2 regions of the Sphingomonas sp. Leaf62 genome follow, and region 1 is predicted to be linked to the other one. Evidence: predicted binding sites of a transcription regulator. Region 1 holds the regulator's gene; the other holds the start of a gene.
The links. Region 1 encodes LexA, which represses DNA repair genes until DNA is damaged. Its sites were predicted from a motif close to GTTCCNCNCTTGTTCT; they were not measured.

Region 2: a site for LexA is predicted at 2,594-2,609, ahead of ASE91_RS12615 (ImuA family protein). Genes of this name have one in related genera too.

Annotation. Positions count from the first base shown of each region.
Region 1 is NZ_LMLN01000028.1:480,194-485,077, forward strand. Features, by position in the region: gene ASE91_RS13760 (alpha-glucuronidase family glycosyl hydrolase) at 1-1,768, shown strand, start outside; gene lexA (transcriptional repressor LexA) at 1,872-2,534, opposite strand; gene ASE91_RS13770 (molybdopterin molybdotransferase MoeA) at 2,588-3,766, opposite strand; gene moaC (cyclic pyranopterin monophosphate synthase MoaC) at 4,116-4,583, opposite strand; gene trpC (indole-3-glycerol phosphate synthase TrpC) at 4,580-4,884, opposite strand, start outside.
Region 2 is NZ_LMLN01000028.1:252,563-257,446, reverse strand. Features, by position in the region: gene ASE91_RS12625 (error-prone DNA polymerase) at 1-112, opposite strand, end outside; gene ASE91_RS12620 (Y-family DNA polymerase) at 109-1,536, opposite strand; gene ASE91_RS12615 (ImuA family protein) at 1,814-2,575, opposite strand; gene ASE91_RS12610 (hypothetical protein) at 3,035-3,265, shown strand; gene ASE91_RS12605 (S8 family peptidase) at 4,334-4,884, opposite strand, start outside.

The DNA of each region.
Region 1 (4,884 bases):
GACGGTCGTCGCTGCGAACAGTCCGATCGGCGTGCTGTACGGCGCGTTCCGGTTGCTGCGGATTGCGCAGACGACCGGCAGCCTGGCCAATATTTCGGTGACCGATCGGCCGAAGCTGGGCCTGCGATTGCTCAACCATTGGGATAATCTCGATCGCTATGTCGAGCGTGGCTATGCCGGCCGGTCGCTATGGGACTGGCAGAAATTGCCCGGTTTCGCGGACCCGCGTTATACCGATTACGCGCGCGCCAACGCATCGATCGGTATCAACGGGACGGTCCTGAACAACGTCAATGCCAGCGCCGATATTCTGAAGCCCGAGTTCATCGGCAAGATCGAGAAGCTGGCCGCGATCTTCCGGCCATGGGGCATCAAGGTCTATGTCTCGGCGCGGTTTTCGGCGCCGATCGAGATCGGGGGGCTGAAGACCGCCGACCCGCTCGATCCGCAGGTCGCGGCGTGGTGGAAGACGAAGGCCGACGACATCTATGCCCGCATTCCCGATTTCGGCGGGTTCCTGATCAAGGCCAATTCCGAAGGGCAGCCCGGACCGGGCGATTACAAGCGCAGCCATGCCGACGGCGCGAACATGCTGGCGGCAGCGGTCAGGCCGCATGGCGGGATCGTGATGTGGCGCGCGTTCGTCTATGCTAGCGAAAAGCCCGAGGACCGGGTGCGGCAGGCCTATAGCGAGTTCGCGCCGCTGGACGGCAAGTTCGCCGACAATGTCATCGTGCAGGTCAAGAACGGGCCGATCGATTTTCAGCCGCGCGAGCCATTCCATCCGCTGTTCGGGGCGATGCCGCGCACGCCGCTGATGATGGAGGTGCAGATCACCAAGGAATATATGGGGTTCGCCACGCACCTCGTCTATCTCGGCACGATGTGGCAGGAGGTCCTGCGCAGCGACACCTATCGTCCGCGCAAGGGCACGACGGTCGCCGATGTGCTCGACCGGCCGGTGCGACCGGGGGCGCTGACGGGAATCGCGGGCGTGTCCAATATCGGTACCGATCGCAACTGGTCGGGATCGCAGTTCGATCAGGCGAACTGGTATGCGTTCGGGCGACTGGCGTGGAACCCCGACGACGACGCGCGTGAGATCGCCCGCAACTGGGCGGCGATGACCTGGGGTGCCGCCGCAGCGGAGCCGATCGTCCCGATGATGATGCGGTCGCACGAGGCGGTCGTGGATTATATGATGCCGTTGGGGCTGAACCACCTGTTCGCGACCGGGCATCATTATGGGCCGGGGCCATGGGTCGACGATCTGGCGCGGGCGGACTGGAACCCGGTCTATTTCCACAAGGCGGACCGGAACGGGATCGGGTTCGACCGGACGCCGACGGGGAGCGATGCGGCGGCACAATATGCGCCGGTGCTGGCCCGGCGGTTCAGCGATCCTAAGGCGGTGCCGGAAAACCTGCTGCTGTGGTTCCACCATGCGTCATGGGATCGGCGGATGGAGTCGGGACGAACGCTGTGGGAGGAACTGGTCGCGCGGTACGACCGGGGCGTGGCCGAGGTGACGGCGATGCAGGGGCAGTGGGCGGCGATCGAGGGACAGGTCGATGCACAACGCTTTGCCGAGGTCCGTCAGTTCCTCGCGATCCAGCGGCAGGAGGCGCAGTGGTGGCGCGATGCGTGTATCGCCTATTTCGCCGAGGTATCTGGCCGTCCGCTGCCGGCCGGGGTGACGCCGCCGCCGCATCCGCTGAGCTATTACAAGGCGATACGGACGCCATGGGCACCGGGGAACGGCAAGTAACGACAACGCCCCGCCCGGCGATCAACGCTGGACGGGGCGTCAAAGGTCACGAAAGTCACACTCGCACGCGTTATGCGCGCAACCGCGAATCGCTCCTATTCATTCAATATCGGCGGAGCAGGCCGGCCAGCTTGCCCTGTACGCGCACCTGTTCGGGGCGATAGCGTTGCGGGTCGTAGCTGCGATTGGCCGGATCGAGACGGATCATCGCCCCTTCGCGACGAAAATATTTGAGCGTCGCTTCGCTATCCTCGATCAGCGCAACGACGATTTCCCCGTCGCGTGCCGTTTCGGTGCGGCGAACCAGCGCATAGTCGCCATCGAGGATGCCCGCCTCGACCATCGAATCACCGGCGACTTCGAGCGCATAGTGATCGCCAGCCCCGAGCAGCGCGGCGGGAACGGGCAGCGTCGCCTGACCCTCGATCGCCTCGATCGGGACGCCGGCAGCGATGCGACCGTGAAGCGGCAATTCGACGACGTCGTTGGCGGGCTGCGGCGCGGGCCGGGGCGCGGCGGCAGGCTTGGCCGCCACCTTCTTCGCGACAGGGCGCTCGGGCATCCGCAGCACTTCGAGTGCGCGGGCGCGGTTCGGCAGGCGACGGATGAACTCGCGTTCCTCCAGCGCCGAGATCAGGCGATGCACGCCCGATTTCGATTTGAGATCGAGCGCCTCCTTCATCTCCTCGAACGAAGGGGAGACGCCGGTCGCGCGCAACCGGTCATCGATGAAGCAGATCAGCTCGTGCTGCTTACGCGTCAACATGGGGTTCTCCGTCGGAACAGACGTGGAACCAATAGGAAACGATTTTCTTGCCGTCAAGCTAGTTGCAGGATTTCCGCCGAGTCGCCCGCTTCCGCCGCCGGCGCGTGCGGCGCGCGTACGATCAGGCAGTCCGAGCGGGCGAGCGTCCGTAACATCGAACTGTCCTGAATGGCGGCGGTCGATGCCTGCCCGTCGATGAGCGTCGCCCGCAGATAATCCTGCCGCGGTCCGTTGGCGGGCAGCGGATGCGCCAGCATGGCACGGGACGTGCGGGGCAGCGGATCGGCGGCACCGGCCAGCCGCGCGACCAGCGGACGGACGAACAACAGCGCGGTGATATAGGATGACACCGGATTGCCGGGAAGCCCGAGCACCGCCGCGTCGCGGAGCGTTCCCGCTAGCATCGGTTTGCCGGGCCGCAGGGCGATCCGCCAGAAATCGAGCGTCCCGCCCGCCGCCGCCAGCGCCGGCCGGACCAGATCATGGTCGCCGACCGACGCGCCGCCGGTGGTAACGAGCAGGTCGCATTCCACGCCGGCAAAAGCGTCGACCAGCGCCTCCATCCGGTCGGGCAGGATGCCAAGATCGATGCGGTCGACCGGCAGGTCGGCGAGCAGTCCCGCCAGCATCAAGCCGTTGGTTTCGGGCAGCTGGTCGTCGCCGATCGGCTGTCCGGCGGGGACCAGCTCGTCCCCCGTGGCGGCGATGGCGACGCGGACGCGACGACCGACCGACAGTGTGCCGTGCCCGGCGATCGCGGCCAGCGCTGCGCGGGCAGGGGTAATGCGTTCGCCTGCCGCGATCAGCAGCTCGCCTTCACGAAAATCGAGGCCGGCGCGACGGACATTGCCGCCCCGGACCGGACCTTCGCCCGACAGGTGCAGGCAGTCACCGTCGCGCGTCGCCTCCTCCTGCACCAGCACGCAGTCGGTGCCGGTCGGCATCGCCGCGCCGGTGAAGATGCGGGTCGCCTGGCCTTCATCGACGGTGCCGGCGAAGGAGGCACCGGCAGCGCTTTCGCCGATGACGTCCCACGGGCCGGGCAGATCGTCGAAGCGGATCGCATAGCCGTCCATCGCCGATAGCGGGCGCGCCGGCTGGGTCCGGCGCGCGACGATGTCCGTCGCGGCGAACCGACCGATAGTGTCGGCGATGGGGAGAGTTTCGGCGGCGGTGGCGCGACCGAGCGCGAGGACACGGCCTTGGGCTTCGGCGACGGGGAGGAGGCGCATGGGTCGGCCTTCATATCGTTAGGAGGGGCGTTTCGTTGCTCCGGACTTGATCCGGAGTTTCGCTTTTGTCGAGCGGCGAGAAGGTGGCGGGAGCCGGGATCAAGTCGGGACTTTTGCGAACGTACTTATTCCTACCCTTCCGTACCCCCGCGCAGGCGGGGGTCCAGCGCCAGACAGAACAACGGCTTACGCTTGGAACCCTGGACCCCCGCCTGCGCTGGGGTACGGCAGAGGCGAGGGATCGGTACTTTCGTACAGATCTCCGTCAAGTCCGGGGCGGCGTTTGGTGGCGGAAGGGTGGTACTTCAACACAGGGCGAGAGCAGACGAGATATCGCGCCCGGTCCCGATCACCCCCGCACCCAATTCCCGGACTTGCCGCCCTGCTTTTCCAGCACGCAGATCCCCTCGATTACCATCATCTTGTCGATTGCCTTCGCCATGTCATAGACCGTCAGCAATGCGGTGGAAGCTGCTGTCAATGCTTCCATTTCCACGCCGGTCTTGCCATCGGTCGCAGCGGTTGCGTGGACGCGGATCGCGGTTTCCTCGAATGCGAACTCGATCGACGCTTTGGTCAACGGTAGGGGGTGGCAGAGCGGGATCATGTCGCTGGTGCGCTTGGCGGCCATGATGCCGGCGATACGGGCTACGGCGAGGACGTCGCCCTTCTTGACCAGCCCGTCGCGGATTGCGACCAGTGCTTCGGGTGACATGGTGATGCGACCGGTGGCGATGGCAACGCGCTGCGTCACTGCCTTGCCGCCGACATCGACCATGTGCGCGCTGCCATCGGCGTCGAGATGGGTGAGGCTCATCCGATCATCGCGCGGGTCGCGGCGTCGACATCGTGATGGCGCATCAGCGCCTCGCCGATCAGGAAGCAGCGGACACCGTGTTCGGCCATCGCGTCGAGATCGGCGCGCGTGCTGAGCCCGCTCTCGGCAACGAAGGTGCAGCCCGCCGGGGCGTGATCGACCAGTTCATAGGTCCGATCAAAACTTACCGAGAAGTCTTTGAGATTACGGTTATTTACCCCGATCAGACGCGATCGGAGGGCGAGTGCCCGCTCCAGTTCGGCGCGGTCGTGGACCTCGACCAGCACGTCCATGTCGCGTT
Region 2 (4,884 bases), 230 kb from region 1:
CGATCGAGGGATAGCCGAGCAGCGCCGCAGCCGCGAACAGCTCCTCGGGGCTCGATGCGCCGCGGAGTAGCGAAAAATGCGTCAGGACCTGGAGCTCGACATAGTCGGTCATGCGAACACGCCGTGCATCCACCAGCTGAGATCGCCGGTATCCTCGACGAATCCGTCCCCACGCCGGAACACCCAGTAGCGACCGCCTGTCTCGTCCTCGACGCGGTAATAGTCGCGAACCGCCCACACTTCCGCGTCACGGCGCCACCACTCGCCGTGGATCCGCTCGGGGCCGTCGCCAGCAACCACCTTGTGCGGCCGGCCGCGCCATTCGAACCGCCGGGGCGGCTGATCGGGCATCAGCGCGATGACGCCCCACAGCGGTTCAGGTCTGGCCAGCAGGCGCGTCGGTCGTCGCCATTTCGGCCAGCCCGCGGGCGCCACCACTGGATCGGCCCGCATAACGGCGCGCTCGGGCACGTGACTTTCAACGGGCGCGATCCGGAACACAGCGTCAGCGCCGATACGGCCGGCCACGACATCGACGAGACGGGCGGGATCGCGCACGAGAACCTCACCGGCGAGAACCGCGCCGAGATCGACCGCGTCGAGCGGCTCGGTATGCGGCGCTGCCAGGTAGAATTGCTCGAGCCCCAAGCCTGGATCGATCCGTTCGATCCTGAGCTTCATGAGCCGCAACAGGTGCGAGACCTCACGCGTCGGGCGTGAGGTGCCGACCGCGACGACCTGTTCGCTGCCATCGACGCGCAACCCACCGAGCCGTAGCGATCGTACGCCGAGCCCTTTCGCACGCAGCAGTTCGGCCATGTCGCCGAGAAGATCCTCCATGACCTGCGCAATCGCGTCCGCGGTGACGATCGGTTCGAGCAATCGGCGTTCGACGATCGGCATGACCTCGTTGGTGCGCGGCGTGATGGGTTCGGCGACCGCGCCGAGTGCCTGATCGAGCCGCGTGATCGCAGCCAACCCGAGCCGGCGTGCCAAAGGCCCGCGCGCGACCGGTAGAAGATCGGCGACGCGTTCGAAGCCGAACTTGCGGGCGGCAACGAGCGCGGTGCCTGCTAGGCGCAAGGCCGCGACCGGTAGGCCGCTGAGCGTGTCAACCGTCCGCCCTGTGGGCACGATCGCGATGTCGGCAGGCCCGAACCGGGCAACAGCGTGTGCCGCGCCCGGCGTGTCTGCGACCGCCACTCGCGCGGTGAACCCGGCACGCTGGCAAAATGCGCGCAGACGCCGGCAGAACCGCTCTTCGCCGCCATGGAGATGCGCGCAGCCGGTCAGGTCGAGCCACAGCCCGTCGGGCGGTGTGGCTGCGGCGATCGGCGACCAGCGGCGCACCGCGCGTAGCGCGAGGCGGTCCAGTAACGCGGCATCCGCCTCCGTATCGGACGGTCGGATGTCGAGATCGGACACCAGTGCGCGCGCATGGGTCGCGGCCATTCCGATCGTGATCCCCAACGCGGCTGCGCCATCGCAGGCGGCCACGACCTCTTCGCGCCGCCCAACCTTGCCGACCAGCGCCAGCGGCGCCCTGTGGAACGCAACAACGGTCGCCGCGACCCTGTCGTGACTGTCGGCTGGCGCTGGTCCGTGGAACGGATGGTTCGCCGCTTCCGAGCGTCGGCCAAGTTCGCGCATGGGCGGCTTGGCATGCGCAGGCAGCGCTGCGATCTGGCCATCGACATCTTGCCTGGTCGGCAGGTCAGCGCGTGCCCAGCGCGCACCCGGCCGCCACCCGCCGCCCCGCGGTACCGAACACGGACCGGGATCGTCGTCGACGGGAAGCTGAAGGGCTGGCCGCTCAGGCGGCCGCGTAGCGTGCCGGTCCAGCCGTCTCAGCCGTTCGATGGCCAAGTGCGGCAGGAACAGCGAGACAACCCGTCTCATCGCAGCCCTCCAAAATCATCGAAAATGCTTCGCCGCTACGCTGCCGTGCGACTTCGACCTGCCACCGCGATCGGCCGACGCCGGCAACACCCAGGCGTTCGGACGGCGCACTGGCGATCCGCCAACGCGTCCAGGCAGCAGACGGCTCGGCGAGTGGATCCTGGTCACGATTACGCCGGCGTCGCAGGACGAGAACGGGAATGTCGGCATCGGCCGCGACCAATTGCAGGCGCCGGGTCGCCACCATCGACATCCGGCTTACCTCGGCGATCACCGCCGACGGTGTTCCGTCGCGCACCGCGTCCTCGACGACGGCCAGTAAGGCCGCATCGTCATGGGGTTGTGCATGGATCAGGTCGGCAGGCGCCAAGCCCGCCTGCTCGAGGCCAGGTGCATAGAGATCGTTGCGACAGCTCACCCATAGCACCGGTCCGCCTGTGTGAGCCGCCTCTCGCGCCGCAATACCTGCCAGGAACAGCGTTGCTGCGGCATCGTCGACCATCGAACAGCTTTGTGCGGCGACCTCATGCAGCGCGCCGGCCCGAAGGCCTCGGCTCGCGAGCCGATCGTCGAGCGCGGGGATACCGAACGGCATGATGCGGTGATCCACCACCGGCGTGGCGATCGTCCGCAGGTGGGCGATGGTGGTCGGCAGGGACTCGAGGGCGGTGATCATGATGTCTAGACTCTACCTGTTCCCTTTATGTTCCTTACCAGAACCGTTTGGTCAAGCGTCAGACTCGAGACTCATGTGGATAAGGTTCTCCCTAGGAATGCTGCCAAGCGCGTTTGGCTGTGCGCCGCGGAGCCGGGCTACGGCGCGTGCGCGTATGGGCCGTAGAACAGATTGCCGAGCGCACGCCTGTAATGCGCGTTCATCTAACGTCGACGGCGATGCTCGGGACCGTCGTAAATCATGTGGCAACGCTGACAGAGCGCTGCCAGTTGGTGAAGCGCACTGTCGCTGTCAGAGAAGCCCAAGAACATGCAAGGTCCTCGCCATAACCGGATAAGGATGTGCCACGTGGCACACCTCCTCCGCCGAGCTGGCGTCGATAATTCTGGACGTTGTGACGGCAACCATTAGTTTCGGGATGACGACTTTGTGCAGAGCGCGACCCGTAAAGGATAACTCATGTTTTCAGCTCCCGCCCAAAGGATTCTCAATCTTTTGAAGACCAAGGTCGCCATGGATGGACCCGATATTGAAGACGCAACCGGCCTAGACGAGCCGACGATCAAGGCAGCAGCTATCGAACTCCGGAATGCCCGCCTTATCACCACCAGTGGCGCGTCGGATGGCAATGAGGATGACGGGATGGCGATCGACAGGTTGACGATTACTCGGTTGGGGACATCAGCCTGAGTAATCGCATTTAGCTATGGCGGGCTTTTAAGATGTGCCGTTTTTACACCGTCCGCTGAAACGACGATCAAAGGGGCTTTTCCCGGTTTTTGACGCTCCTGAAGTTCAGGCTGTCGGCAGTACCCGGGTGCATCGGTGTGCGACGGTCAGCTTTGGCGATCGACAGCGCCTCCGCCGACGTGCAGCCGGTTCGTTTGATCATAAGATAGCCCTACTTCCGTAGATACGGGACGTACAATGCCACTTGGGAACGGCCAGCGAGACAGCCGAGGCGTTCTCACGAGGATCGAATATCGGAATGATCGGGTCTGTCTTGGCTGCTGACCAGCCGATTTTATCCACGCCGCTTGGCAAGCCGCCGACTAAATATATACCGTGCTTCCCATGGAACTGTACCCTGCCGTCCGCTCTCGGATCGTACTTGGGCTTTATTCAGCCTGCTTCGGAATAGGCGCGTTCAACCATGCGCGCGATTTTATGGCATATGGTTGGCGGCCTTATAGTTGGGGACCACCACTACTTGAGGCTTTCTGGACGTGATTAGTACTTTTAGACCTACTTACGATCACATTGCTTTTATCGCGACTTAGGCGGTGTGGCCTGCTTTTGGCGGCAGCAGTCATGCTTACTGACGTGATAGCTAACACCTATGCCTTGGTCGTTTTGAAGATTCCCGCATTCGGCTTGGCCGTGCCGCTCCAGGCGACATTTCTCGGGTTTGTGCTTGGCTCACTTCCGTTCGTTTGGCCTCAACGAGGACCATCAGCACTAGGTGCATGAGCGTCTGAGACTGCGCCGGGAGCGGCCGATCCGACATTCCCGATTAGGAAGGATGGTTGGGACGGCTGACGTTTGCAGGGTCCGCTGGTTGGCATGGAAGCAGCCGTTTCCCGAAATGTGTTCCCGATTGCTCTTTCCCGAAATGGCCCTGTGGAAACGGAGAAATGGGACAGCCAAACGCAAAAGCGGAACCCGCCGTTGGTATCCACCCGCAACGGATAATGTAAGCACGAAATCTTGATTGCGAGCGGCCGCTATGTTTGCGCGCCGCTGCATCTAGCGTCGCCGCTAGATCTCGATGGCGACCTCAGGCGCGACTTGGGCAGTAACCTCGGTGTACAGTTCTGTTCCTGGTGCCGCGCGGATGCTCGCGATCAGGCTATATCGTACCGCCTCCCCCGCATGGCCCTTCGCAACATTTTCTCTCCACCACCCCCCTGTTGGATAGACGATGATCGCGTCACGAGCGGCAAGCTCCGTCGCGGTGCCTTCCCAAATATCGGCGTGCAACGATCCTCTATTTCGCAACTGAGGACCGATAGTCCAGCCGGCATCCGACGCCGCGCGCCTTGCAGGTCGAGCACCTGCCTCAGACGTTCTACGTCGAATAAAAGTATCTAGTGAGTCATCCGCATGCTTTAGGTCGAAGCGTAATCCATGGCTTGCGTAAACGTGACGTCGTGACAATCCCCGCTCACCAGGGTTAGGCTCTATGAAATAGCTCAAGGTTATTCGCAGTTGGACAAGCGTCGCAGGATCAAGTGCGAGCAGTGCGCCTCTCGGCCACGGAAGCTGGTGGACTGCCAACTCGTCCGTAATCGCTGCTCCACCCTTCATCT